DNA from 3 places in the Streptomyces sp. NPDC006879 genome. Region 3 is predicted to be linked to each of the others. Evidence: riboswitches for the same ligand, from Rfam matches in the RefSeq annotation. Region 3 holds a riboswitch; each other region holds the start of a gene.
What was found. Region 3 has a riboswitch for cyclic di-AMP ahead of ACFYMC_RS17010 (M23 family metallopeptidase). Riboswitches for the same ligand answer to the same signal wherever they lie in the genome.
Positions count from the first base shown of each region.

Region 1: another riboswitch for cyclic di-AMP. It lies ahead of ACFYMC_RS12950 (M23 family metallopeptidase); the one in region 3 lies ahead of ACFYMC_RS17010 (M23 family metallopeptidase).
Region 2: another riboswitch for cyclic di-AMP. It lies ahead of ACFYMC_RS16250 (peptidoglycan DD-metalloendopeptidase family protein); the one in region 3 lies ahead of ACFYMC_RS17010 (M23 family metallopeptidase).

Region 1 is NZ_JBIAGC010000013.1:12,918-22,399, forward strand. It holds gene ACFYMC_RS12925 (sporulation protein) at 1-480, shown strand, start outside; gene lhgO (L-2-hydroxyglutarate oxidase) at 604-1,848, shown strand; gene trmB (tRNA (guanosine(46)-N7)-methyltransferase TrmB) at 1,913-2,710, shown strand; gene ACFYMC_RS12940 (PrsW family intramembrane metalloprotease) at 2,754-3,743, shown strand; gene ACFYMC_RS12945 (aldo/keto reductase) at 3,676-4,620, opposite strand; gene ACFYMC_RS12950 (M23 family metallopeptidase) at 4,671-5,813, opposite strand; cyclic di-AMP (ydaO/yuaA leader) riboswitch at 5,864-5,997, opposite strand; gene ACFYMC_RS12955 (PP2C family protein-serine/threonine phosphatase) at 6,185-7,399, opposite strand; tRNA gene ACFYMC_RS12960 (tRNA-Met) at 7,516-7,589, opposite strand; gene ACFYMC_RS12965 (hypothetical protein) at 8,039-8,845, shown strand.
Region 2 is NZ_JBIAGC010000018.1:55,426-64,907, reverse strand. It holds gene shc (squalene--hopene cyclase) at 1-647, shown strand, start outside; gene ACFYMC_RS16275 (1-hydroxy-2-methyl-2-butenyl 4-diphosphate reductase) at 644-1,294, shown strand; gene hpnH (adenosyl-hopene transferase HpnH) at 1,300-2,322, shown strand; gene dxs (1-deoxy-D-xylulose-5-phosphate synthase) at 2,341-4,224, shown strand; gene ACFYMC_RS16260 (aspartate aminotransferase family protein) at 4,420-5,826, shown strand; gene ACFYMC_RS16255 (tyrosine-protein phosphatase) at 5,931-6,740, opposite strand; cyclic di-AMP (ydaO/yuaA leader) riboswitch at 7,054-7,242, shown strand; gene ACFYMC_RS16250 (peptidoglycan DD-metalloendopeptidase family protein) at 7,247-8,248, shown strand; gene ACFYMC_RS16245 (SGNH/GDSL hydrolase family protein) at 8,571-9,368, shown strand.
Region 3 is NZ_JBIAGC010000020.1:444-9,925, reverse strand. It holds gene ACFYMC_RS17035 (cation acetate symporter) at 1-595, shown strand, start outside; gene ACFYMC_RS17030 (CobW family GTP-binding protein) at 669-1,724, shown strand; gene ACFYMC_RS17025 (DNA topoisomerase (ATP-hydrolyzing) subunit A) at 1,923-4,373, opposite strand; gene ACFYMC_RS17020 (M16 family metallopeptidase) at 4,549-5,892, shown strand; gene ACFYMC_RS17015 (M16 family metallopeptidase) at 5,940-7,307, shown strand; cyclic di-AMP (ydaO/yuaA leader) riboswitch at 7,518-7,676, shown strand; gene ACFYMC_RS17010 (M23 family metallopeptidase) at 7,690-8,484, shown strand; gene ACFYMC_RS17005 (GntR family transcriptional regulator) at 8,631-9,308, shown strand; partial or broken gene ACFYMC_RS17000 (transposase family protein) at 9,431-9,482, opposite strand, start outside.

The DNA.
Region 1 (9,482 bases), on a different contig from region 3:
GTAGAGGCCCGGGCGCACGCCAAGGCCGGCGACTCCCAGGCCGCCGGCGCGGCCCTGCGGGCCGCCGAGAGCTGGCTGGAGCGTTCCCGGGCGGGCGACCCCGACCCGTCCTGGCTGGGCTTCTACTCGTACGACCGCTTCGCCGCGGACGCCGCGGAGTGCTACCGGGACCTGAGGCTGCCCCGGCAGGTGCGGCGCTTCACCGAGCAGGCGCTGTCCCGCCCCACCGAGGAGTACGTGCGCTCGCACGGTCTGCGACTGGTGGTGAGCGCGGTCGCGGAGTTGGAGTCGGGCAACCTGGACGCGGCGTGCGCGGCCGGCACCCGGGCGGTGGAGGTGGCCGGCCGGATCTCCTCGGCCCGCACCACCGAGTACGTGCGGGACCTGCTACACCGTCTGGAGCCTTATGGGGACGAGCCGCGGGTGGTGGAACTGCGCGAGCGGGCGAGGCCGCTGTTGGCGGCGACCGCCCCCGGGTGAGCACCCACCGGTGGCTGCTGGCCGGTTGGGGTTCCGTCCTGTGGGCATTGTCAGTGGGCGGGTGCAGTATCGGGGTGGGAGGTGGGTGCGGTGACGCGCCACAGGACGCGAGCGAGGCGGGGCGTGGGGCGGAGTACGAGTCAGGTCGAGGCGCGCGCCAGGTTCGCGGGAGCCGCGCTCGACTGTGACGTGCTGGTGATCGGCGGGGGCATCGTCGGACTGTCGACGGCCTACGCACTGTCCCGGCTGACACCGGGCACCCGGGTGGTCGTCTTGGAGAAGGAGTCGGGCCCGGCACGCCACCAGACAGGGCGCAACAGCGGGGTGATCCACAGCGGGATCTACTACCGGCCCGGTTCGCTGAAGGCGCGCTTCGCCGTGCAGGGTGCCGCGGAGATGGTGAAGTTCTGCGCTGAGCACGGGATAGCCCACGAGGTCACCGGCAAGGTCATCGTCGCCACCGACCGCTCCGAGCTGCCCCGGCTGCACGGCCTTGTGCAGCGGGGCCGGGAGAACGGCATCCCGGTCCGGGAGCTCGGGCGCTCCCAGCTCGCCGAGTACGAGCCCTGGGTGAGTGGCGTCGCGGCCATCCACGTGGCGACCACCGGCATCTGTGACTACGGACAGGTCACCGCTCAGCTCGCGGAGAGCTCGGCGGCCGAGGTGCTCTACGGCGCCGAGGTCACCAGGATCAGCCGCCGACCCTCCGGGATCGCCGTCGGCACCGCCGACGGGCGGGTCGTACGGGCGAAGGTCCTGGTCAACTGCGCGGGCCTGCACTGTGACCGCATCGCGCGGCTGGCCGGCGACGACCCGGGCATGCGGATCGTGCCCTTCCGCGGTGAGTACTTCGACCTGGCCCGACCCGACCTGGTGCGCGGTCTGGTCTACCCGGTGCCCGACCCGGCCTTCCCCTTCCTCGGCGTGCACCTGACGCGGGGCATCGGCGGCGGCGTCCACGTCGGGCCGAACGCGGTCCCGGCGCTGGCCCGCGAAGGCTACGGCTGGGGCGCGGTCAGCCCGCGCGACCTGGCCACTTCGCTGAGCTGGCCGGGTTCGTGGCAGATCGCCCGCAGGCACTGGCGGTACGGAGCGGGCGAGCTGCACCGCTCCCTGTCCAAACACGCCTTCACCCAGGCCGTCCAGCGACTGCTGCCCGCCGTCACGGAGGCAGACCTCCAGCCGGCCGCCGCGGGAGTCAGGGCGCAGGCGGTGCTGCGCGACGGCACCCTGGCGGACGACTTCCTGATCGAACAGACTCCGCGCGCCGTCCACGTCCTCAACGCTCCCTCGCCGGCGGCGACGGCCTCCCTGCCGATCGGCCGCGAGGTCGCCCAGCGAGCGCTGCGCGCGCTACAGGACGTCTGAGGCCCTGCCCCCGCCGGCGGCCCAGGCCGCTCGTCTGCGTGGAGCGCCATAGAATCGGCTCATTGTGTCTGAGCTTCGAAACCCCCAGCCCCAGCCGGACGCGGAGTCCGCGTACCAACCGCCGCGTTGGCGTACCGAGCCGCGCTTCCCAGACGGGCCCGCGCCCGACCCGGCCGGTTCCCACCACGAACGTCGGATCCGTAGCTTCCAGCCGCGCCGGAGTCGGGTGACCGCCGGCCAGGAGGACGCACTGCGCCGCCTGTGGGGCACCTGGGGCTTCGACATCGACGGCCGGAAGGTACTCGATCTCAATCAGATGTTCGATGGCCTGCCCGTGGTGGTCGAGATCGGCTTCGGCATGGGCGAAGCCACCGCACAGATGGCGGCCGATGACCCGGGCACCGGGATCCTCGCCGTCGACGTGCACACCCCCGGGCAGGGCAACCTCCTCGGCCTCGCCGAACGGATGGGCCTGCGCAACGTACGAGTCGGCAACGGCGACGCGGTCATCTTGCTGAGGGAACAGCTGCCAGCCGCCTCTCTGGCGGGCCTTCGGGTGTACTTCCCCGACCCGTGGCCCAAGAAGCGCCACCACAAACGCAGGCTGATCCAGGCCGAGTTCCTCACCCTGGCCGCCACCAGACTCGCCCCCGGCGCAATCCTGCACTGCGCCACGGACTGGGAGCCCTACGCGGAGCAGATGCTGGAGGTGCTCAGTGCGCACCCCGATTTCGAGAACACCCAGCCGGAAGGCGGCTACGCGCCACGTCCCGCCTCGCGCCCACTGACCCGCTTCGAAGGCCAGGGCCTCGACAAGGGGCACGTCGTACACGACTTGCTGTTCCGTCGCATCGAGAACTGAAGACGTCACCCCCCGTGCCCGCTCGGCTCGTTAGAGTCACAGGGTGTACTTCCGTCCGTCCCTCCCGTCCCCCCGTGCGGGCGCCCTGATCCTCCTGCTGGCCACTGCCGGCACGGTCATGGCGGTGCTGGTGCGGGAGCGGACCGGCACCGAGGGCTTCCTGGTCGGGCTGGGGCTCTCCATGCCGCCGGTCCCGCTGCTGGTCCTGGCCTTCCGCTGGCTCGACCGCAGCGGGCGGCCAGGGCTCTGGCCGAGCCGGCTGTTCGCTTTCAGCTGGGGCGCCTGCGCCGCCGCGCTGATCTCGCTGCTGGCCAACGGCTACGCGACCCGCTGGATAGCCTCGATGGTCTCCGACCCGGAGAGCGCCGACCACCTCGGCTCGCTCGCCGTGGCACCCGTGGTCGAGGAGATCGCAAAGGGCTCGGCCCTCCTCCTGCTGTTCCTCTTCTGCCGGACCCAGCTGTCCGGGATCCTCGACGGGGTGGTGCTCGCGGGGCTCACCGCTACCGGGTTCGCCTTTACCGAGAACATCCTCTACCTCGGCAACGCGTTCACCGAGGACCTCGATCAGGTGCCGACCGGCACCGCTCCGGCGGTTCTGGCCTCGCTGACCGCCGCGACCTTCTTCGTACGGATCGTCGTCTCCCCTTTCGCCCATCCCCTGTTCACCGTGCTCACCGGCATCGGGTTCGGGTGCGCCGCCTTGTGGGCGACGGCCCCTCTCGTTCGCCGGACCGCGGCCCCCCTGCTGGGCGTGGCCCTGGCGATGGGGGTGCACGCGGTGTGGAACGGCTCCTCGGTACTGGGCGAGTACGGCTTCTACGCCGTGTACGTGTTGTTCATACTGCCGGCGCTGGCGCTGCTGAGCTGGCTTGCCCTCTGGTTCCGGGACGGGTGCGCGGAGCAGTTGGAGACCGGCGTTCCGACCGCGGTGGCCGCGGTCGGAACGGTGACCCGACTGGACGTCACGCGGAGGCTGCCGTCAGCGCGTCCAGCTCCCCTTCCGTCAGCCGCAGTTCCGCCACCGCGATGAGCGCCGGGAGCTGTTCGACGGTGCGGGCGCTGGCGATCGGCGCCACGACGGTGGGCTGGGCCGCCAGCCAGGCGAGGGCCACCGTGGCGATCTCGACGCCGCGGGTCTCGGCGATCCCGTCCAAGGCGGCGAGCACACGTCGCCCCCGCTCAGTGGAAAGGTGCTTGCCGGCACCTTCGGCGCGGGCCGAGTCGACCTCGGCGCCCGGGCGGTACTTGCCGGTGAGGAAACCGGAGGCCAGCGCGTAGTAGGGCGCGGCGGCCAAGCCGAAGCGGGCGGCCGTCTCGGCGAGCGGGCCCTCGTAGGTGTCTCGGGAAACCAGGTTGTAGTGCGGCTGCAGGGCCACGTACCGGGCGAGTCCCTCACGCTCGGAGAAGGCCAGGGACTCGGCGAGGCGCTCGGCGCTCAGGTTGGAGGCGGCGATCGCGCGGACCTTGCCCTCCTTCACCAGCAGATCGAGGGCGCCGATGATCTCTTCCACCGGCACGGAGGGGTCGTCGAAGTGCGTGTAGTAGAGGTCGATGTAGTCGGTGCCCAGGCGGCGCAGCGACTCCTCCGCGCCTGCCTTGATGGTGCTCGCCGCCAGTCCCGTGTACTGGGGGTGCGCGCCGACTTTGGTGGCGACGACGACCTCCGCGCGGTTCCCGCGGGCGGCCAGCCACTCCCCGATGATCCGCTCGGATTCCCCGCCCGCGTTGCCGGGCACCCACGAGGAGTAGACGTCAGCGGTGTCGACGAAGTTGCCGCCGGCGGCGGCGTAGGCGTCGAGGACGGCGAAGGACTGTTCACGGTCTGCGGTCCAGCCGAAGACGTTGCCGCCGAGGGCGAGCGGGAAGACGTGGAGGTCGGAGGAGCCAAGCTGGCGAAGTGTGGTCATATGATCACTCAACTTCCAACGGATCACTCGTATTCCGACCGCCGGCGAAGTCAGACCCTCAGTCCCTTGCCCCGCAACCAGGCCAGCGGATCATTGGTGGAGCCGCCGACCCGGACCTCGAGGTGGAGATGCGGGCCCGTGACGTTTCCGGTGGCACCCACCCGGCCGATGGTCTCGCCGGCGCCCACGCTGCCGCCGGTCACCGACATCGAGGACAGGTGGCAGTACCAGACCTCGGTCCCGTCCGGCAGTTGGAGCACGATGCGGTACCCGTACGCACCGGACCAACCGGCCGAGGTGATCTTCCCCCCGTGCACCGCCTTGACCGGGGTCCCCGTCGGGGCGGCGAAGTCGAGGCCGGTGTGGTGGCCGGAGGACCACATGGAGCCCGCCGTGCCGTAGTGGGCGGTGAGCGTGTAGGCGGACGTCGGCAGGGAGTAACCCGAGGCCGCCTTGGCCGACTTGGCCTGCCTCTCCGCTTCGGCCCTCGCCTTGGCTTCGGCTTCCGCCTTGGCCTTCGCCTCAGCCTCCTTGCGCTCGGCCTCCTTGCGCTCGGCCTCCTGGCGCTCGGCCTCCGCCTTGGCCTCGGCCTCCTGGCGCTGCTGCTCGGCCTCTTCCGCGGCAGCCTCCGCCGCGGCCTCCGCGGCAGCCGCCTCAGCCGCAGCCGCAGCCGAGTCCTCCTGCTGCTCGGCCTGCTGCAGGATCCGGGCACGCAACACCTCGCCCGCATCGCTCTGTCCCGCCGCCGCCTGCTCGACGGTGACCCCGGCCATCGTCAGCGGAGCCTCCACCACGGCAGGCGCCTGCTGGCCACTCGCCGCACGCTCCTCAAGGGCGCCCTCGGCCCGGGTCGCCCCGCCCGCGTGGTCCTCGTCCTTACCCAGGCCGGTGCCGCCGATCAGGTCGCCCACCGTGGGCAGCGATATGGACACCGGCGGCTTGTCCTGGGCAGTGGCTATGCCGCCGGCACCCACTGCCGCGATGACGCCCACCCCGAGAACGGTGGAACTCCGCACCAGGCTGCCGCGCTGCTTGACCACCCGGTGACGCCCCCGGACGGGGCGGACCGAGTCCTCGGTCGGGCTCCACTCGCCCCAGGCGCCAGCCCCGAGTTCGACGCCGCCCTCCTCGCCGATCCCGTCACGGGCGACGAGCTCTCCGACCGCTACGGGCTCCGCGGACGGGGGAGTCATGAGCGCCTCGGCAGCGGCGGAGGCAGACCAGTTGGACGACACGAGGCGGTCCTTCCCTTCCTTCTCGCCTACCGGGTTAGCTGACGGGTTCGGAGCAGGAAGGTCTCCTACAGGCCAGTACGACCCGATTCACCCCAAGTTGGTGGTTCCCCGGTTCCCCTGTGGGATTCGGCGCGCACGCGCACGGTGCCGTCTCTTGCGACGGCTGAGACAACCGCGCTGCGTTATCGAACGTTAATAGAAGCAAGGGGTTGATTCCAAGCCGTAACCAGAATGAGGTTTGACCCGAAGTCACCCTGGAATGCGAAGAGGTTCGAGGCGGCTACGGAGTGTGCGAAGCGCGGGATCAAATCCCCCAAAGCAGAGCGGACTCACCGCTTCCAGCGCTGCCCTGGGGTCGGTCCGGACCGACCCCCTTCATCACCAGCCACCACAGCGACCGTCCGCCGCTTGACCGGCTGCCCCGCACCCGGCCTCCCCACGGCGAGCAACGCGAGGTCGTCCGTGGTCCCACCACCGGTGTGCCGCCGCACATCGGAGATCAACGCGGAGAGCAGCCCGTCCGGCCCCGGAAAGATCCGACCCCGCAGCCGCTCGGCCGGATCGTAGAAGACTCCCCCAGCATCACGAGCCTCCGTCAGGCCGTCGGTATGGAGCAGCAACATCGCCCCAGCGGGGAAGGGCCACTCCACCACCCGGCCCGGCAACGGCGCCAACTCCCCCAGGCCGAGCGGCAGCGCCGGCTCCTCGGGTGCCAGACGGTCCAACCGTCCGTCGGCGTAGAGCAGGAGCGGTTCCGGATGGCCACGGTTGAGCAACCGCACCACCAGCTCCTCCCGCGGCACCTCCGCCAGCACACACGTGGTGAAGCCCTCGGCGGCCTCCGACTCCGAGTACCGCGCCCGCTCCCTGACCAACGCCCGCTCCAGCCTCCGCGCCACCCCCTGAAGGTCGGGTTCCTGTTCCGCGGCCTCCCGGAAGGCGCCGATGACCACGGCGACCACCTCCACCGCGTCCAGGCCCTTGCCCCGCACGTCACCGACCGCGAGCCGGACGCCGAACGGTGTCTCCTGCACGGCGTACAGATCCCCGCCGATGAACGCGTCCGCATGCGCCGCCTCGTACCTCGCGGCCACCTCCAGGCCACCCAACCGCTCCGCCGGCTTCGGCAGGACGGCCCGCTGCGCGACCTCCGCCACCCCGCGGGCCGAGGCCAACTGCCGGTCACCACGGCGCACCACCCGGTTGATGAGCACCGCCAGAGCGGCGACGGTCAGCACCGTGAGGAGCTCGGTGACCGCCTCCATTCGCAGAGCGCTGCCCTGATGCAGGTGGAGGAGCACCAAGATGCCCCAAGCCGTCCCGCCCGTGATCAAGGTGGCACCCATCCCGAAGAAGGGAGCGGCCACCAGCGGAGCAGCGGAGAAGAAGGGGGAACCGGTGAAGTCGGCGGGTGTGAGCACGGCGAAGAGCAGGCCGAAGCAGATCAACAGCGGCGGTAGCAGCCGTACGAAACGCCGGGTGGCACCCAGCCTGGTGTCCGCACCCGCTGCATCCGCTGTGTGGCCCACCGGCTGCCCCGCCATGAGTCCAGGCTGTGCCCAGCGCGGCGGGCCAGCGAGCGCTGGCCCGCCGATCGGAGTACCTCCGGATACGACCAGGGCCCGAATCCATCAGATGGATTCGGGCCCTGGTCTTCAAGTAGCGGGGACAGGATTTGAACCTGCGACCTCTGGGTTATGAGCCCAGCGAGCTACCGAGCTGCTCCACCCCGCGTCGTTGAACACAAGCTTACGGCATCTCCGGAGTGCTTCTTACCAGCCTGCCCGGACCGGGCGCCGGATCCGCCGTGACCCGTGCGCGCGGGTGATCGAACCAGTCAACGGCGACGCCCGTCCGCCGGCGTCCGAGCCCACATCAGGCCCCCGCCATGGCCACTCCGAGCCGACTGGTGACCGGCACGACGAGGGTCCTGCGACCCCCGGATCCTCCGCCCGGTCCTGCCCCCGGAGCCGAGGTCGCAGGACCGGAACCGACGGACCCACGCCGGAATGTCGGGGCACCCCCTGGGCCATGGAGGCACCGTGCGGCGGACAGCGGGCGGTACGGGCAGCGGCGTGCGACATCGACTGACACAATGCCAGCCGATGCAACCGGCACCACGGGGTGGCCGTCGCCGTGATCGGCTGAAGTCTGCCTCCCGGACCGACCAGGGAGGGACGCCCATGACAGGACCGCGCCCGAGGCGGGCGACCAGTCCGGCCGCGCGCAGACTGCGCGGCCTCCAGCACGATCAGCCCGGCGGTGAAGGCGGCTCACCGCTGAAGGACAAGAGGGCTTGGGTAACGGCCGTGGTGTTCCCCGCCATCATGGTCATGGTCGCCGCCGTGGTTCCCGGGGGATTGGGTTGGCTCTCCGGCCTGTTCGCGGAGCCGCCGAGCCTGAAGGCGTACTCCAGCGGGCCGGACGGTTGCGTCCCTCGCTACTGGGCAGGGAGCACCTCCGAACTGAGGGTGGAGCCCGGCGCGCTCAGGTCCGGGGGCGTGCCCGTGGCGGACCCACGATGGGGCATGGTCGTCTCCGCTCCGGTCACTTTGCAGGCCAAGAGCGACCAGAGCATCGTGGTGACGGACCTGCGCGTTGACGTGATCTCCGCCAGACCCGTCCCGAGCACGGGGCAGGTCATCGACGCGGAGGATTGCGGCGGCGGGATCGACGTACGGCCCTTTGACGTCGACCTGGCCAGTCGGCCCGTATCAGTGAAGCCGGCGGTCATCCACCGGGCCGATGGCAGTCAGCTGCGGAACCCCGGCTTCCCGTTCAAGGTCTCAGCCAAGGATCCGGAGCAGCTCGAACTTCAGTTCCCGTCAGTTCGGGGAGACGTGCGCTTCTCCATCACGGTGGACTGGGTGTCCGAAGGGCAGCCGGGAAGCATCAGACTCGACAACGGTGGTGCCGGCTATCGCGTCATGGGGCTCGGAAGCCTCCCCCGACGTCCGCTCTCCGCTCTCCTGAAACAGACAACGCGCTGATCCACTGTGGCGCCCACCCGCCTGCGCCACGGCACGACGCCCCTCGCCCTGCCCTCCGCGGCCCGGCGACCGCAGGGCCGCGGTGAGGCTGGCCCAGCGGCGAGTTGTTCGTACCGCCTCACTCATCCCGGGCTCGCATCCGACCAACGCCCGTCCCGGCAACGGCGAAGCACCCCACCCGGTCGAAACCGGATGGGGCGCTGAGGCGCAGGTCAGAGGACGTTTCCTCACTCCTGCGAGCGGTAGGCCATGTCGGACTCGAACCGACAACCAACGGATTAAAAGTCGAGGAGCCGGAGTGATGTCGGCTGGGGCCCCGTTCCTGCCCATGCCGTTCCGGCTGGTCAGGACAGGTACCCCGGCCACCCCACCACCGGCCCGTGACACCCCGTCCGTAGGCGTCCGGGCTCACACCGGGCTCACCACACAGCCGCTCTGACCTGCACTACTGCCCGACACGACGAGGGGCTGTGGGCCCCAAGATCTCCTACTCCGCCAGTTCCTGACCCCGGCCCCAAGGAAGGCAGGACCGCGACCTGCGGACCGGCGCCCGACCGCCGAGGCGCCACCCACGAGTGATTTACACACTGCGGGTTGACTAGCCCTCAGTAAGAGGCTGTCGCGTGCAAGATCGGCT
Region 2 (9,482 bases), on a different contig from region 3:
ACCGTCTGCCGTTCTGCGACTTCGGAGAGGTGATCGACCCGCCGTCGGCGGACGTCACCGCGCACGTCGTGGAGATGCTCGCGGTCGAAGGCAAGGCGGACGACCCGCGCACGCGACGCGGCATCGAGTGGCTGCTTCGCGAACAGGAGCCCACCGGAGCGTGGTTCGGTCGGTGGGGAGTCAACTACGTATACGGCACCGGCTCGGTGGTGCCGGCGCTGGTGGCCGCCGGGCTCGGGGTCGGCCATCCAGCGGTCCGCCGGGCGGTCAGCTGGCTGGAGAGCGTCCAGAACGAGGACGGCGGTTGGGGGGAGGATCTGCGCTCCTACCAGGACCGCCAATGGGCGGGCAAGGGAGCTTCCACTCCTTCGCAGACCGCCTGGGCGCTCCTCGCCCTGCTCGCTGCGGGCGAACGGGAGGGCAGGGCGGTTCAGCGCGGCGTCAGCTGGCTGGCCAGGAACCAAGCCCCGGACGGTTCCTGGGACGAGCCGTACTTCACTGGTACCGGATTTCCCTGGGACTTCTCCATCAACTACCACCTGTACCGGCAGGTGTTTCCGCTGACTGCACTGGGCCGTTACCTGTTCGGGGAACCCCCGGTGCTGCGGACCGCGGCCTCGGGTCCCACCCGCGAGGCCCTCGGATGAGCGCCCCACAGAGCGCCACGGAGGACCTCCCGCTGGTGGTGGCCTGCGCTCTGGGCATCGAGCGGCTCGCGCTGCGCGGCGGTGGCCGAAGTGGTGCCCCGGGGACGCTGCTGGTGCTGCGCACCGGCATGGGGCCGCGGGCCGCCGAGCGGTCGCTGGTGCGCACCTTGCAGGGGCCGCGGCTGCGTACGGCCGCGGTCCTGGCCACCGGTTTCTGCGCCGGGCTGGTTCCCGGCATGAACCCCGGAGACCTCGTCGTGGCCACCGAGACCCGCGATCCGCGCGGGGCCACGGTGTGCGAGGGGACCAGTGCGCTCAAGGCCGCGCTGAGCAGCGCGGTACCCGGGCGCACCATCCACACCGGACCGCTGATCGGCTCCGACCACGTGGTGCGGGGGCCGGAACGGGCCGCGCTGCGTGCCGGCGGGGCGATCGCGGTGGACATGGAGTCGGCGTCGACCCTGTGGAGCGCGGTCAGCGTCGGACCGCGTCCGGTTGCGTCCGTACGGGTGGTCGTGGACGCTCCGGAGCACGAGCTCGTCCGAATCGGCACGGTCCGCGGAGGAATATCGGCCTTCCGTGTCCTTCGTGCCATCCTTCCCGCTTTCTTTGACTGGCACCGTACTTTGCTGCTCCCCCGGAGGTGAGCCAGATGGCCATGCCGCTGCGACAGTCCATCAGGGTCGGGACCTATCTCTTCGAACAGAAGCTCCGCAAACGGGAGAAGTTCCCGCTGATCGTAGAGTTGGAACCGCTCTTCGCCTGCAACCTGAAATGTGAGGGCTGCGGAAAGATCCAGCACCCGGCCGGGGTGCTCAAGCAGCGCATGCCGGTGGCACAGGCGGTGGGAGCCGTCCTGGAGTCCGGCGCTCCCATGGTCTCCATCGCCGGCGGCGAGCCGTTGATGCACCCGCAGATCCACGAGATCGTCCGACAGTTGGTGGCCAGACGGAAGTACGTCTTCCTGTGCACCAACGCCATGCTGCTGCGCAAGAAGCTCGAAGACTTCACGCCCTCGCCCTACTTCGCCTTCGCCGTCCACATCGACGGCCTGCGCGAGCGCCATGACGAGTCGGTCGCCAAGGAGGGGGTGTTCGACGAGGCGGTGGCCGCCATCAAGGAGGCCAAGAGCCGCGGGTTCCGCGTCACCACCAACTCCACGTTCTTCAACACCGACACGCCCCAAACGATCATCGAGGTGCTGAACTTCCTCAATGACGACCTGGAGGTGGACGAGATGATGATCTCGCCCGCCTACGCCTATGAGAAGGCGCCCGACCAGGAACACTTCCTCGGCGTCGAGCAGACCCGTGAGCTGTTCAGGAAGGCGTTCTCCGGCGGCAACCGGCGACGCTGGCGGCTCAACCACTCCCCGCTCTTCCTGGACTTCCTCGAAGGCAAGGCCGACTTCCCCTGTACCGCCTGGGCGATCCCCAACTACTCGCTCTTCGGCTGGCAGCGCCCCTGCTACCTGATGAGCGACGGGTACGTGCCCACCTACCGTGAGCTCATCGAGGAAACCGACTGGGACAAGTACGGCCGGGGCAAGGACCCGCGCTGCGCCAACTGCATGGCGCACTGCGGATACGAGCCGACCGCGGTACTCGCCACGATGGGATCGCTCAAGGAGTCCCTGCGTGCCGCTCGGGAAACCGTCTCCGGAAACCGTGGGTGAAGGAAGAGGGGGCACACCATGTCAATTCTGGAGAATATCCGGAGCCCACGTGATGTGAAGGCGCTCCCGACGGCCGATCTCGATGGACTCGCCTCGGAGATCAGAGAGTTTCTGATCCATGCCGTGAGCCGGACCGGGGGACACCTCGGTCCCAATCTCGGCGTCGTCGAACTCGCCATCGCACTGCACCGCGTGTTCGAATCGCCCAAGGACCGGATCCTCTGGGACACCGGGCATCAGAGTTACGTGCACAAAATCCTGACCGGCCGCCAGGATTTCTCCAAACTCCGCGGAAAAGGCGGACTCTCCGGATACCCTTCCCGCGCGGAGTCCGAGCATGACATCGTCGAGAACTCGCACGCCTCCACCGCCCTGTGCTGGGCGGACGGCCTGGCCAAGGCCCAGCACGTACAGGGGAGCAGGGACCACGTCGTCGCCGTCATCGGCGACGGCGCCCTGACCGGGGGAATGGCCTGGGAAGCGCTCAACAACATCGCCTCCGCGAGGCGGCGCCCGCTGGTCATCGTCGTCAACGACAACGGGCGCTCCTACGGCCCGACCGTCGGAGCACTGGCCGACCGGCTCTGCGTGCTGCGCGCCACCGACGGATACGAACGGTTCCTCGCCGAGGCGAGGGACCTGATCCAAAGCGCTCCGGTGGTCGGCGGACCGCTGTACGAATCCCTGCACGGAGCGAAGAAGGGGTTGAAGGACGCTGTCGCTCCACAAGGCCTCTTCGAGGACCTGGGGCTGAAGTACCTGGGCCCGGTGGACGGACACGACATCCGGTCCGTGGAAGCAGCCCTCCGGCGCGCCAAGCGCTTCCACGGACCGGTCGTCGTGCACTGCCTGACCGAGAAGGGTCGCGGCCACACCCCGGCGCTGGAACACGAGAAGGACCGCTTCCACGCCATCGGGGTGATGGACCCGTACACCTGCGCGCCGCTCGAACCCGCCGCGGGGCCCTCCTGGACGGAGGTCTTCGGCGCGGAGATGCTGTCGCTCGGCGCCGAACGACCCGACCTGGTGGCGGTGACCGCGGCCATGCTGCACCCCGTGGGCCTGGGCGAGTTCGCCGCACGGTTCCCCGACCGCGTGTGGGACGTGGGCATCGCCGAACAGCACGCGGTGACCTCGGCCGCTGCCCTGGCGACCGCCGGCCTGCATCCGGTGGTCGCCCTCTACGCCACCTTCCTCAACCGGGCCTTCGACCAGCTCCTGATGGACGTGGCTCTGCATCGCTGCGGGGTGACCTTCGTCCTCGACCGGGCGGGGGTCACCGGCGCCGACGGCCCCTCCCACAACGGCATGTGGGACCTCTCGCTGCTCCAGGTGGTGCCCGGTCTGCGGATCGCGGCTCCGCGGGACGCCACCCAACTGCGCGTACAACTGCGCGAGGCGGTGGAGGTGACGGACGCGCCCACCGTGTTGCGCTTCCCCAAGGAAACGGTCGGCAAGGACCTGCCGGCGAGCGGCCGGGCCGGCCAGATGGACCTCCTGCGCCGTGGTTCCGTCCCGGACGTCCTCGTGGTGTCCGTCGGAGTGATGGCCCCCGTGGCACTCGCGGCGGCGGAGCTGTTGGCGGAGCGGGGCACCGGCGTCACCGTGGTCGATCCGCGCTGGGTCAAGCCGCTCGACCCCGCGCTGGTCCCGCTCGCGGCCCGCCACCGACTCGTGGCGGTGGTCGAGGACAACTGCCGTACCGCTGGTGTCGGCGTCGCGGTCGGGCAGGCGCTGCGGGATGCCGGTCAGGACGTACCACTGCGCAATTTCGGCATTCCCGAGGAGTTCCTCGCCCATGCCAAACGTGGCGAGGTCCTCGCCGACGTCGGTCTCACCCCAGTGGAGATCGCGGGGCGGATCAGCGTCGCCCTTGAGGGTGCGGGGGAGCGCGGCACATGACGTGTTCGGGCGCTTCTGCTGCTCGACGGGTGAACCTCCTCAGCTCCGCCGCCAGCAGGTCCAGCCGGGGCAGGGAGGGCCGGTCGGCTGGGGGCGGCCACCGGATCAATCCGGCCGGGCTCCGACCTTCTCCTGCTCCACAAGAGTCCGTTACCCACCCGGTCTGAAGGCCGGGGCATCCACGGAGGGATCCCGATGACACTGGGAGAGCCCGGCGCGTCCACGGCCTTCGACCTGCGGGCCCTGCTCGCCGCCCGGGGCGGCGAACGCTACGCGCTGCACGCGCAACACCTGAACCACCAGCTTCCCCGGATGCTCCACACCATCGGCTTCGACAAGGAGTACGTCCGGGCGCGGGGCGCACACTTCTGGGACGCCGAAGGCCGGGACTACCTGGACATGCTCGCCGGCTTCGGGGTGATGGGTCTCGGGCGCCACCACCCGGTGGTCCGTCAGGCCCTGCACGACGTACTGGACGCCTCGCTGGCCGACCTCACCCGCTTTGACTGCCCGCCGTTGCCCGGCTTGCTGGCCGAACGCCTACTCGCTCACAGCCCGCACCTGGACCGCGTCTTCTTCGGCAACAGCGGCACCGAAGCCGTGGAGACGGCGTTGAAGTTCGCCCGCTACGCCACCGGTCGCCCTCGGGTGCTCTACTGCGCGCACGCCTTCCACGGGCTCACCGCCGGCTCGCTCTCGGTCAACGGTGAAGATGGCTTCCGGGATGGTTTCGCCCCCCTGCTGCCCGACACCGCGATCGCCCTGGGGGACCTGGCCGCACTGGAGCGCGAGCTGCGGCACGGTGATGTGGCCGCGCTGATCGTCGAACCGGTTCAGGGCAAGGGCGTGCACGCAGCTCCCCCCGGATTCCTGCGCGGGGCCCAGGAGTTGCTGCGGCGCCACAAGGCGTTGTTGATCGCGGACGAGGTGCAGACCGGACTCGGGCGCACTGGCGACTTCTACGCCTACCAGCACGAGGAGGGTGTGGAACCGGACCTGGTCTGCGTGGCGAAGGCCCTCTCGGGCGGGTACGTGCCGGTGGGGGCGACCCTGGGCAAGGACTGGATCTTCAAGAAGGTGTACTCCTCCATGGACCGGGTCCTGGTCCACTCGGCCAGCTTCGGGTCCAACGCCCAGGCGATGGCGGCCGGACTGGCGGTGCTCTCCGTCCTGGAGAGCGAAGAGGTCGTCGCCCACGCCCGGGCTGTCGGCGATCTGCTGCGCGACCGGTTGGCAGCACTGAGTTCCGAGTACGAGCTGTTGCACGAGGTCCGCGGTCGTGGACTGATGATCGGGATCGAGTTCGGTCGGCCGAACTCGATCCGGTTGCGCAGCCGGTGGGCGATGCTCCAGGCGGCGCGACGAGGGCTCTTCGCACAGATGGTCGTCGTCCCGCTCCTGCAGAAGCACCAGATCCTGACGCAGGTATCCGGCGACCACCTCGAAGTGATCAAGCTGATTCCACCGCTCGTCATCAACGAGGCGGACGTCGAGAGGTTCGTCCTTGCTTTCCGGGCCGTCATGGACGAGGCGCACGATGGTGGCGGGCTGATGTGGGACTTCGGCCGAACCCTGGTCAAGCAGGCGGTCAGCGGGCGCTGATCCGATGCCCCCGACGGTCGGGCAGGGGGCATCGGTCCGGCCCGCGTGATGGTGCCGAGGGGCTGTTGGCGCCACGGTTCCGCTGTGCCTGTGGGGCGCCGGGATCAGTGCAGGAGGCGCCCGCGCAGCCCCTCCAGCGTCGCTGGGGCCAGGCCCAGCCCCTGATGCAGGTAGCGGTCGATGGTGCCCCAGATGTCCTCGATCGTGTCGAAGGCGGCGTGCAGGTACTCCGCCCGGGCTTCGAAGAGCGGGCTCAGGAGTTCTGTGACCTCCGCGCTGCGGGCCGTCGGGGCGAGGCTCTGGGTGCTGACCCGGTAGCGGCGGTGAGGGGCGTTGGACTTGAGGTAGTCGGCCTCGATGGCGTCCCGCTCCACGCCCAGCGCCATGAGCGTCACCGCGATCGAGAGGCCGGCGCGGTCCTTGCCCGCGGCGCAGTGCATCAGGGCCGGAACGCTGTCCGTGGCCAGTGCGTGCACCACTCGGCTGTGCTCGGCGGTGCGCTGCGAGATGATCTCGCGGTACGAATGGGACATCCGTTCCGCTGCCCTGCCCGCACCCAGGATCTTGCGCAACTGGACCAGGTCGCCTTCGCGCACCAACTGCCAGAACTCCGAGCCGTCCGCCGGATCGGTGAGGGGGATGTTGACGTTCCGTACGCCGGCGAGTTCGACGTCGAGCCCGTCGAGGGCGCGGTCCGCCTCGTTGCGGAAGTCGAAGATGGTGTGCAGACCGAGGGAGCTCAGGAACTCCGCATCGCTTGGGGTGGCATGGGCGAGATGCCCGCTTCGGAATAGTTGCCCGATCTGCACGTGATGCCCGCTAACGGTGGGAAGTCCGCCCACGTCTCGGAAGTTGCGCACTCCGGCGAGCTCCGGCTCCGCTTCGGCCGGCGGGGGCGGTATCTGCTGGGGCACGAAGTCTCCTTGTGTTGGATGATCCGGTACGGGCGAGATGGTGCATCTGTCCGAATTGGAGTGCTTGGCGTCAAGTTTCCACCCCCGTACGACAGATGTATCGGCGCTGGGGCGCCGTTCCCCGTGAGCAGGATCATAACGGTGACCGTACGTGGCGGGCCGGTGTGGGTGAATCGCCTTGTCCGGTGGGTTGTTGGCCTCCGGCAATAGACGGAGGGTGACGGTAATTCCGGCGATGAATCATTTCTCCTAATCCAAAGGGGAATTCATGGCTTGTTACCAGGGCTCCGACTGGATTATCTTCACCATCGATCCGGGTGGACCGCCGAATCCTGCCGCCACTCGGGAACCGCATCCGACTCATTCGCGCGGCAGGAGCGGGGGAACCAGGTAAGTGCCTTTCTTGATCTTTCAGGAAAGGCTTGGGGTGAAGTCGCCTCCGGCGACCGGGCATCTCCAGCTCGAACCCGACAGCTCACCTCGCAGGCGCCGGAGAGGAATTCGCCATGCCCGCAAAGGGTAAGCACCGTCGCCCCAAGACCGGCCTGGCCCGTCCGGTGTCCCGCGGCATAGCCGTCGCCGGAACCGGCGGAGCCGCCCTGGCTCTGCCACTGCTCGGTGCCACGGGCGCGCAGGCCGCCGGTCAGAGCGCCGCGACGGGCGCTCATGCCGTGCAACTGCCCGCGCAGTCCCCGGCCCAGCAGCAGGTCAAAGCGACTCCTGCTGCGGCGCCCAAGTCCGCCCCCACCAGGACGTACACCGTCGCCGTCGGTGACTACCTGTCCAAGATCGCCCAGGCGGAGCACGTGCGGGGTGGCTGGGAGCGGCTCTACGCCGACAACCGTGAGGCGGTGGGGGATAACCCCTCGCTGATCCACCCGGGTCTGAAGCTCACGCTACACGCGAAGGCGGGCGGCTCCACCGAATCCTCGCGTCCCTCTCGGGCCGGCTCCACCGCCCCCGCACAGCAGGCGGCGCCTTCCTCCGGCCAGGCGGACTCCGCCGGGCGCGCCACGCGCTCCAACGAGCGTGCGGCTGCGCCGAAGGCCACCACATCCAAGGAGTCCACTGCTGCCAACCCTGCGGCCAGCACTGCCACCGCCGGGGGATTCACGGCCCCCGTCAGTGCCTCCATCACCACGCCCTACCACCTGGCCGGCGGCATGTGGTCCAGCGGCTATCACACGGGTGTTGACTTCGCGGTGGGCACCGGAACCAGCGTCAAGGCCGTGGGTGCCGGCACCGTGGTCTCGGCGGGCTGGGCCGGCGCCTACGGCAACGAAGTGGTCATCCGCCACGAGGACGGCCGCTACTCGCAGTACGCCCACCTTTCCTCCCTGGCGGTCTCCGCCGGTCAGACCGTCTCCGGCGGTCAGCAGATAGGGCTGTCCGGTTCCACGGGCAACTCCACCGGCCCGCACCTGCACTTCGAGATCCGCACCGGAGTGGGTTATGGCTCCGACGTCGACCCGCTCGCCTATCTGCGGAGCAAGGGCGTGAGCATTTAAGGCGGAGTGCGGGCCGCCGCGTCCGAACGTGGTGCACCGCGGTCCCCCGTGAGCCCGCGGTACCAGCTGGTACCGCGGGTGAACGTCGGTGGGGCTCCAAAGGGGGTGTCGGCCGGCGCCGCACGCCTGGCAGCAGGGCCGGTCGGCCGGGGCCCGGAGGGGGGTTCCCGGCCGGCGATCGTTCCCCGAAACAGACCGGGTGGTACAGATCACGCCCCGTCAAGCCCTCCCTACGGTCGCGTAGGTCACATGTCACGGTGAAGGATGGTTCCTCGTGGCAGGCGACTCAACACCCCCGACTTCACCGGTAACACCGGCCCAGCTGCCCCCTTCCGGGGGGTTCTCCGTATCCGCTCTGACGGCGACCACCTCCTACGTGGCCATCGGCGACAGCTTCACCGAGGGCGTGGGCGATCCTGGACCCGACGGAGGTTTCCTCGGTTGGGCGGACCGCCTGGCCGTGCTGCTCGCCGACCGCCGCCCGGAAGGTGAGTTCCGCTACGCGAACCTCGCCGTCCGCGGGCGTCTGCTCGACCAGATCGTCGAGGAACAGGTCCCCCGAGCGCGGGAACTTGCCCCCGATCTGGTCAGCTTCTGTGGCGGCGGCAACGACATCATCCGCCCCGGCAGCGATCCGGACCTGGTGGCCGAACGTTTCGAGCGGGCCGTGGCCGATCTGACGTCCGCGGTCGGTACGGTCATGATCACCACGGGCTTCGATACCAGGGGGGTACCCGTCCTGCGCCACCTGCGCGGGAAGGTCGCCACCTACACCGCCCACGTGCGGGCCATCGCGGACCGGCACGGCTGCCCGGTCCTCGACCTCTGGTCGTTGAAGTCCGTCCAGGACCGGCGGGCCTGGGACGGCGACCGGCTGCACCTGTCGCCCGAGGGGCACACCAGGGTGGCCCTGCGCGCCGCCCAGGTCCTCGGCCTCGACGTGCCCACTGATCCCGACCAGCCCTGGCCACCGCTGCGCCCGCGCGGCTCCGCGGAGGCCACGCGCGACAACATCCACTGGGCCCGAGAGCACCTCGTCCCGTGGATCGGTCGCCGACTGCGCGGCGAATCCAGCGGTGACCACGTCGAGGCGAAGCGTCCGGACCTGCTGCCGCTGTAAGGCACCTCCGCGGGGCGGTCGGCTCTCGGCGGTTCGAACCGGCGTCGTGCCCAGCCGCTAGGGACCGGTGCGGAGCCTGTCGTCGGTTCTCCCGGGGGTCCTTCGGGGGCAGGC
Region 3 (9,482 bases):
CGGCACCAACGGCGGAACGGTCCTCTTCGCCTTCACCGGGGCGATCGCCTTCGCCACGATCCTCGCAGTGGTAGCCGGGATCACCCTCGCCTCGTCCGCGTCGGTCGCCCATGACCTCTACGCTTCCTTGAAGCGCCGGCATGCCAAACAGCGCAGTGAGGTGACGGTGGCGCGTACCGCGGCCGTGGGCATCGGAGCGGTGGCGATCGGGCTCGGCCTGCTGGCCCGGGACCTGAACGTGGCCTTCCTGGTGGGGTTGGCCTTCGCCGTGGCGGCCTCGGCGAACCTCCCCGTCCTGCTGTACTCGCTGTTCTGGCGCGGGTTCACCACTCGCGGTGCGATCTGGTCCGTCTACGGCGGTCTGGTTCCGGCCGTGTTGCTGGTGGTCTTCTCGCCGGTGGTATCCGGTAGTCCCGAAGCGCTCTTCCCCGGAGTGGACTTCCATCTCTTCCCGCTGCAGAACCCCGGCCTGGTTTCCATCCCGGCCGGCTTCCTGGCGGGTTGGATCGGCACGATCACTTCTGCTGAGCCACCGGACGAGGCCAAGCACGCCGAGACGGAGGTACGAGCACTCACGGGTGCGGGCGCGGTCTGATTCCTCCGCGCCCGGGGTCGTGGGGAGGTCCCCTCATATCGTCCGGGGAGCGAGCCGACTACGATCGGCCGGTGTGAACAGGAAGCCCATTCCCGTCGTCTTGCTCTCCGGTTTTCTCGGGTCGGGCAAGACGACGCTGCTCAACCATGTGCTCCGCAGGAGCCGGGGCACCCGGATCGGGGTGGTCGTCAACGACTTCGGTGCGATCGAGATCGACGCGATGACCGTCGCGGGACAGGTCGACTCGATGGTTTCCCTCGGAAACGGTTGTCTGTGCTGCGCGGTTGACGCAAGCGAGTTGGACGCCTACCTCGACAAGCTCGCCGAGCCGGCGCACGGGATCGACGTCATCGTCATCGAGGCGAGCGGGCTGGCGGAGCCTCAGGAGCTGGTACGCATGCTCCTGGCCAGTGAGAATCCTGCCATTGCCTACGGCGGGCTGGTGCAGGTCGTGGACGCAGCTGAGTTCGAGGCCACGCGTGGGCGGCACCCGGAGACCGACCGGCACCTGTCCGTCGCCGACCTGGTGGTCCTCAACAAGACCGACCGGGTGGGAGAGAAGGAGACCGGGCGCATCGAGGAGGTCCTGGAGGGTCTGGCGCCGGGCGTCGCGGTGATCCGAGCCGTGCACGGGCGGATCGCTCCGGAGCTCCTCTTCGACCCCGTGGCCCGAGAGGACACCGGCCAGCGCCAGCTCTCCTTCGAGGACCTCCTTTCGGCGGACGAGGAAGGCCACTGCCTACACGTCCACGAGCAGTACCAGAGTCTCGTCTTCGAAGCCTCCGGTGCGCTCAGCCCGAGACGTCTGATCGACTTCCTGGACGCCCGCCCGGCCGGCTTGTACCGGATCAAGGGCTTCGTGTACTTCGGGGTGCCCGGGTATGTGGAGAAGTACGCCGTGCACGCGGTGGGGCGCTCCCTCCGGTTCGAGCCCACCGCATGGAAGAAGAGCGAGGCCCGGGGGAGCGGACTCGTCCTCATCGGCTCTGGCATCGACGCCGAGGCAGTGCTCGCCGGGCTTGAGGGCTGCCGTGAGGGAACTCCGCAGGACGGCCATCCGGACAGCAAGTGGGGCGTCCTGCGCTACGTGCCCAAGGAGAGCCAACCGGGCGGATCGGACCTGCTCTGAGCGGCGGGCCCAAGGACGCCTCTGAAGGCCCTGGGGCAGAACTCCCGAAGCCCCGCCTGGCTCGCGGTGCCGCGTCCCGCCCCTTCGCCGGGGCGCCCGAGTACGTCCAGTAGTCGGGCGCCGTTCGCTCCTGCGGTGCGGGCCGCCGGGTGCCGCATGCCCTGCCTGGTGGGCAGCCGCACCCTTGGACGTGGGGACCTAGAGTCCCGGACCGGCGACCACGGCGATCGGTTGGGCCAGCGGCGCACCCGAACCGTCGCGACGAGGATCCACCTCCGGCAGCTCCACCGGGGCACCGCTCGCTGTCGCGCCCCTGGCAGGAGAGGCCCCGGCCCACGCCAGCACCAGGGCGTCCTCGCCCTTCAAGAAGCGCTGGCAGCGCACGCCGCCGGTGGCTCGACCCTTGCGTGGATACTGGTCGAACGGGGTCAGCTTGGCCGTGGTGGCCGAGTCGTCCAAGGTGCCGTGGGCACCTGCCACGGTGAACACCATCGCTTCGGCGGCCGGATCGACCGCTGAGAAGTGGATCACCTTGGCGTTCATCGCCAGCTTGATGCCCGCCATGCCGCCGGCCGGGCGGCCCTGGGGGCGGACCTGTGCCGCCTGGTACCTGAGCAGCTGGGCGTCATCGGTGATGAAGACGAGATCCTCCTCGCCCGTACGCAGTTCGACCGCGCCGATGATCCGGTCGCCCTCCTTGAGGGAGATGACCTCCAGCTCCTCCTTGTTTCCCGGGTAGTCCGGAACAACCCGCTTGACCACGCCCTGTTCGGTGCCGAGCGCGAGCCCCTGCGAAGTCTCGTCGAGCGAGGTGAGGCAGATCAACTGCTCGTCCACCTCCAGGGAGAGGAACTCGGACACCTGAGCGCCACCCGCGAGGTTGGGGCCGTGAGCGGTGTCCGGCAGCTGCGGTAGGTCGATCACCGGGAGTCGCAGCAACCGGCCGGTGGAGGTCACCGCACCGACGTCCGCCCGTGCGGTGGCCAGCACCGCGGAAACGATCAGGTCGTGCTTGGCCCGGCGGCCCTCTGCCGCGGGGAGCGGTGCACCCGTGGCGGTGCGCGCCAGCAGCCCCGTGGAGGAGAGCAGGACCCGGCAGGGGTCATCCGCCACCTCCAACGGGACGGCAGTCACCGCCGTGCCTGCGGACTCCAGCAGCACGGTCCGGCGCTCGGTGCCGAACTTCTTCGCCACCGCGGCCAGCTCCGCCGAGACCAGCTTGCGCAGCTCGGAGTCCGAGTCCAGGATTCCGGTCAGCTCGTCGATCTCACCGGTGAGCCGGTCGCGCTCGGACTCAAGCTCGATCCGGTCGAACTTGGTAAGTCGGCGCAGCGGGGTGTCGAGGATGTACTGGGTCTGGACCTCGCTGAGCGAGAAGTGTGAGATCAACCGCTCCTTGGCCTGTGCGGAGTTCTCGCTGGAGCGGATCAGCCGGATGACCTCGTCGATGTCGAGGAGCGCCACCAGCAGCCCCTCGACGAGGTGCAGGCGGTCACGGCGCTTGGTACGGCGGAACTCACTGCGCCGGCGGACCACCTCGAAGCGGTGGTCCAGGTAGACCTCCAGAAGTTCCTTGAGCCCCAGGGTGAGCGGCTGGCCGTCCACCAGGGCGACGTTGTTGATGCCGAAGGACTCCTCCATCGGCGTCAGCTTGTACAGCTGTGCCAGGACGGCCTCGGGGTGGAAACCGTTCTTGATCTCGATGACCAGGCGCAGACCGTGTGCCCGGTCGGTGAGGTCCTTGACGTCCGCGATGCCCTGGAGCTTCTTGGACCCCACGAGATCCTTGATCTTCGCGATGACCTTCTCCGGGCCGACCGTGAAGGGGAGTTCGGTGACGATCAGGCCCTTGCGGCGCGGTGTCACGTCCTCCACCGTCGCCGTGGCCCGGATGCGGAACGTGCCGCGCCCCGACTCGTACGCGTCCTTGATCCCCGAAAGCCCCACGATCCGGCCGCCAGTGGGCAGATCGGGACCGGGAACGAAGCGCATCAGCGCCTCCAGGTCCGCGTTCGGGTACCGGATCAGGTGGCGCGCCGCCGCGATCACTTCGCCCAGGTTGTGCGGCGGCATGTTGGTGGCCATACCGACGGCGATGCCCGAGGCGCCGTTGACCAGGAGGTTCGGGTACGCGGCGGGTAGCGCGACCGGCTCCTTCTCCTGGCCGTCGTAGTTCGGGGCGAAGTCGACGGTGTCCTCGTCGATCGACTCCGTCATCAGCGAGGTCGCGTCGGCCATCCGGCACTCGGTGTAGCGCATGGCGGCCGGTGGGTCGTCGTTTCCGAGCGAACCGAAGTTGCCGTGGCCGTCCACCAGCGGCAGTCGCATCGAGAAGGGCTGCGCCATCCGAACGAGGGCGTCATAGATCGACGCGTCCCCGTGCGGGTGGAGCTTGCCCATCACCTCGCCCACGACGCGCGCGCACTTGACGTAGCCGCGGTCGGGGCGCAGGCCCATCTCGTTCATCTGGTAGACGATGCGCCGGTGTACGGGCTTCATTCCGTCCCGGGCGTCCGGCAGGGCCCGGGAGTAGATCACTGAGTACGCGTACTCAAGGAAGGAGCCCTGCATCTCGTCGACGACGTCAATGTCGAGGATCCTCTCCTCGAAATCCTCCGGCGGCGGGGTCTTCGTGCTGCGGCGGGCCATCGCTGCTGCGGCTCCTCGTGATCTGAGGTCGGGCGGTCCGACGCGGTCCATTGTGGACCGCCCCACCGACAGCTTTGACCCCGACCCGGGTGAGCCGGGAACTTCCCCGGCTGCCTGCGCGCTTGCATACAGTGGCAGGACTTCTCCCGAACGCGATCGAAGGGACCACATGCCCATGGGTCACACGGCCACCGCCGAGGCCGGCTCCGGCGGCCTGACAGCGACAGAGCACCGGCTGGCCAACGGCCTGCGCGTGGTGCTCTCCGAGGACCATCTGACCCCGGTGGCCGCGGTCTGCCTCTGGTACGACGTCGGTTCCCGTCACGAGGTCAAGGGCCGCACCGGTCTGGCTCACCTCTTCGAGCACCTGATGTTCCAGGGTTCGGCGAGCGTCCCCGGTAACGGCCACTTCGAGCTCGTCCAGGGCGCCGGTGGTTCGCTCAACGGCACGACGAGCTTCGAGCGCACCAACTACTTCGAGACCATGCCGACGCACCAGTTGGAGCTCGCGCTCTGGCTGGAGGCGGACCGGATGGGCTCGTTGCTGACCGCCCTGGACGACGAGTCCATGGAGAACCAGCGCGACGTGGTCAAGAACGAGCGCCGCCAGCGCTACGACAACGTCCCCTACGGCACGGCCTTCGAGCGGCTGACCGCGCTGGTGTACCCCGAGGGCCACCCCTACCACCACACGCCGATCGGTTCGATGGCCGATCTCGATGCTGCTTCCCTGGAAGACGCCCGGAACTTCTTCCGGACCTACTACGCCCCCAACAACGCCGTGCTCTCCATCGTCGGCGACATCGACCCCGAGCAGACACTTGCCTGGGTCGAGCAGTACTTCGGCTCGATTCCGGCGCACGGGGGTAAGCAGCCCCCGAGGGATGGCGCACTGCCCGAGGTGATCGGGAAGCAACTGCGCGAGGAGATCGTGGAGGAGGTGCCGGCCCGGGCGCTGATGGCGGCCTACCGCCTGCCGCACGACGGCACTCGGGAGTGTGACGCCGCCGACCTCGCGTTGACGGTCCTGGGGAGCGGGGAGTCCTCCAGGCTGCACAACCGGTTGGTGCGTCGCGACCAGACGGCCGTCGCCGCCGGGTTCGGCCTGCTGCGACTGGCCGGGGCGCCCTCCCTCGGGTGGCTGGACGTCAAGACCTCGGCGGGTGTGGAGGTGCCGGAGATCGAGGCCGCGGTCGACGAAGAGCTGGCGCGGTTCGCGGCGGAGGGCCCGACCGCCGAGGAGATGGAGCGCGCTCAGGCACAGCTGGAGCGCGAATGGCTGGACCGCCTGGGCACGGTGGCCGGTCGGGCCGACGAGCTGTGCCGCTTCGCGGTGCTCTTCGGCGATCCGCAGCTGGCGTTCACCGCGGTACAGCGAGTCCTGGACGTCACCGCCGAGGAGGTCCAGGCGGTGGCCGCGGCGCGGCTGCGCCCGGACAACCGTGGGGTGCTCGTGTACGAGCCGCGCCCGGCGGAGGAGACCGAAGTAGCAGCACAGGCCGAGGGGGCCGACCAGTGAGCGAGCGCGCGATGACCCCGACTGACGAGTCCACCCGGATGACGCAGATGACCTTTCATCCGCAGCCGCGTGCGGGCGAGGCCAAACCGTGGGCGTTTCCCGCCCCTGAGCGGTCCGTCCTGGACAACGGGCTGACCGTGCTGCGCTGCCATCGCCCCGGTCAACAGGTGGTGGCCGTGGAGATCAACCTCGACGCACCGTTGGACGCCGAACCCGAGGGCCTGGACGGGGTGGCCACGATCATGGCGCGGGCCCTGTCGGAGGGTACCGACAAGCACTCCGCCGAGGAGTTCGCAGCCGAGCTGGAGCGCTGCGGGGCCACACTCGACGCGCATGCGGACCACCCCGGTATGCGGGTGTCCCTCGAAGTGCCGGCCTCCCGGCTCTCCAAGGCGATGGGGCTGCTCGCGGAAGCCCTGCGGGCACCGGCCTTCGCGGACGGTGAGGTGGACCGCCTGGTGCGCAACCGCCTGGATGAGATCCCGCACGAGCTGGCCAACCCGGCGCGTCGGGCTGCCAAGGAGCTGTCCCGGCAGCTCTTCCCGGCCACCTCCCGGGTGTCCCGGCCGCGCCAGGGCACCGAGGAGACCGTGGCCCGGATCGATTCGGCGGCCGTGCGTGCCTTCTACGAGGCGCATGTGCGGCCCGCCACGGCGACGGTGGTGGTCGTGGGTGATCTGACGGGTATCGATCTGGAAGCCCTGCTCGCGGAGACTCTCGGTGCCTGGACGGGCGGCAGCGCCGAGCCTCGGACGGCGGAGCCGATGGCCGCGGACGACACCGGGCGGGTGGTCATCGTGGACCGCCCCGGTGCCGTCCAGACGCAGTTGCTGATCGGCCGGACCGGTCCGGACCGGCACGACCGGGTCTGGCCCGCTCAGATCGTGGGCACCTACTGCCTGGGTGGGACGCTCACCTCCCGTCTGGACCGGGTCCTGCGGGAGGAGAAGGGTTACACCTACGGCGTCCGGGCCTTCGGTCAGGTGCTGCGTTCCACCCGGGAGGGCACCGGGGCCTCGTTGCTGGCCATCAGCGGATCCGTTGACACGCCGAACACCGGCCCGGCACTGGCAGATCTCTGGGCCGTGCTGCGCACGCTTGCCTCCGGTGGCCTGACCGATGCCGAGCGGGATGCCGCGGTGCAGAACCTGGTGGGCGTGGCCCCGCTGAAGTTCGAGACGGCCGCGGCCGTCGCGGGCACGTTGGCCGATCAGGTGGAGCAGCACCTCCCGGACGACTACCAGGCGCAGTTGTACCTGCAATTGGCGCGGACGGGCACGGTCGAGGCCACGGCCGCCGCTGTCAGCGCCTTTCCCGTCGACCGGTTGGTGACGGTGCTGGTCGGCGACGCTGCTGAGATCGAGGAGCCGGTACGGGCCCTGGGCCTCGGCGAGGTCACCGTCGTGGCGAACTGACACCCGTACAACTCGGGCGGTCTTCGGGGGTCCTGGCGGTTCATCTGCCAGGACCCCATTCCTTTCGCTCTGTCCGGTTTGGTAGTGGTGGTGACGCCTTAGGGGTGTGGCGTACGCAACAAAATATCGTGTCCGTTTGGTGATCTGGTCGTGATCCGCCTAGCGTCAGTCCCGCTGTTCGTCGGCTGTAAACGCCGCATCCGCGGCACCGGACAGCGATCGCCGAGTCCCCGTCAGGCGTGAGCCTGGGGAGCCGGGGACCCATTCGTCCCTGGGGTGAATCGGCCCGCCTCGACCAGAGGTGGACCGTAGGAGACCTTCCTGCTCCGAACCCGTCAGCTAACCCGGTAGGCGAGAAGGAAGGAAAGGACCACCCTCTTTCATGGCGACTGCCACCGGTAAGCACCGCGGTTCCAGCCGTACCTCCCGCCGAACGGCGAATATCGCGAGCATCGCCACCCTGGCCACCGCCGGTGTCGTGGGCACGCTGGCCGCTCCGGCCCTCGCCGCTTCCGAGGGGCCCCAGCAGGGTGTCAGCGCCGAGGACACCGGCTTGAACGCCGTAGTGGTGGCCGACTCCCTGTCCGGCGAGATCGAGACTCAGGCCGCGGCCCAGGAGCATGCAGCCGAACTCGCCGCCGCCAAGGCCGCGGCCGAGGCGGAGGCCAAGCAGCGGGCGGAGGAGGCCCGCGAGCGCGCTGAGGCCGCCGCCAAGGCCGAACGGGAGGCGAAGGAGCGTGCGGCCCGCGAGGCCGAGCGGCAGCGCCTGTTGACCTTCGTCTCGCCTGTGGCCGGCTCCTATGTCAGCACCTCCTACAAGGCCGGCGGTGCCATGTGGTCCTCTGGTAGCCACACGGGCATCGACTTCCATGCTGCTTCCGGTACCGAGGTCCGCTCGGTGGGGCTCGGCACCGTCGTCGAGGCCGGCTGGGGCGGGGCGTACGGCAATAACGTGGTGATCAAGATGCACGACGGCACCTACACCCAGTACGGGCACCTGCTGTCCATCAAGGTGTCGGTGGGACAGCGCGTCACTCCCGGGGACCAAATAGGACTCTCCGGTTCCACGGGCAACTCCAGCGGCCCGCACCTTCACTTCGAGGCTCGTACCGGAGTTGACTACGGGTCGGACATCGACCCGATCTCCTACCTGCGCTCGCGCGGCGTCCAGCTCTGACGTCCCCGCAACTGTGCGAAGGCCCCGGCGTATTGCCGGGGCCTTCGCCGTTCCAAGAGATGCTCATGGATTCTTGAACCTCATCTGTAATAAAGCCGTGCTGCAATAGAGTCGCGAACAGCAGGCAATAGGGCGGAGGTTCGGATATGCGCGTTCCCGCGCACGCGGTGTGCACGGCCATCCGGGACGACATCGTCACGGGTGTCTTCGAGCCCGGGAGCCGGCTCACCGAGGAACTCCTCGCCCGCCGCTACGGGGTGTCGCGCGTGCCGGTCAGGGAGGCGTTGCGCACGCTGGAGTCGGAGGGGTTCGTCACCACGCGTCGCCATGCCGGTGCCTGCGTGTCCGAACCCACTGCGCAGGAGGCGGCGGACGTGTTGGAGACGCGCGTGCTGTTGGAGCCGTTGGGGGCGGCGCGTGCGGCGCAGCGGCGCACCGAGGCCCACCTGAAGGTGCTGCGCGGGCTGGTGCGGCTGGGGCAGGAGAGGGCGCGGCGGGGGGAGGGGGAGGACCTGCGTTCGTTGGGTGGCTGGTTCCACGACACGCTCACGCAGGCCTCGGGGAGTGCGGGGTTGATCTCCTTGCTGACGCAGCTGCGGCACAAGATCACCTGGATGTACACGGTGGAGGCACCTGCCCGGCCGGTGGACTCCTGGGCTGAGCACGGGGCCATCGTGGACGCCGTGGCCCGCGGTGACGCGGCGCGCGCCCGCGCGCTGACCACCCTGCACGCGGAGCGTGCCGCCCGTGCTCACCGACTCCGTCCGGCGGTGCCCGTGAGTTCTTCGCAACATTCTGTAAACATTTCCGGCGTCCGGAATTAACGGCTGCCGTATACGACAGCTGGTGTCTTTTCCCGTAGTTCGTGCGGCTGGTTTTGCCCCGTGTGGAACGGTGAATTCGCCAGAGGTTCCCGGTTCTCCGCGGCATTGAGCCTTTTCCATCTTCACTCTGAGCTGGTCAGATGAAGGGTGAGGATGGCCTGGATGAGGCTGGTG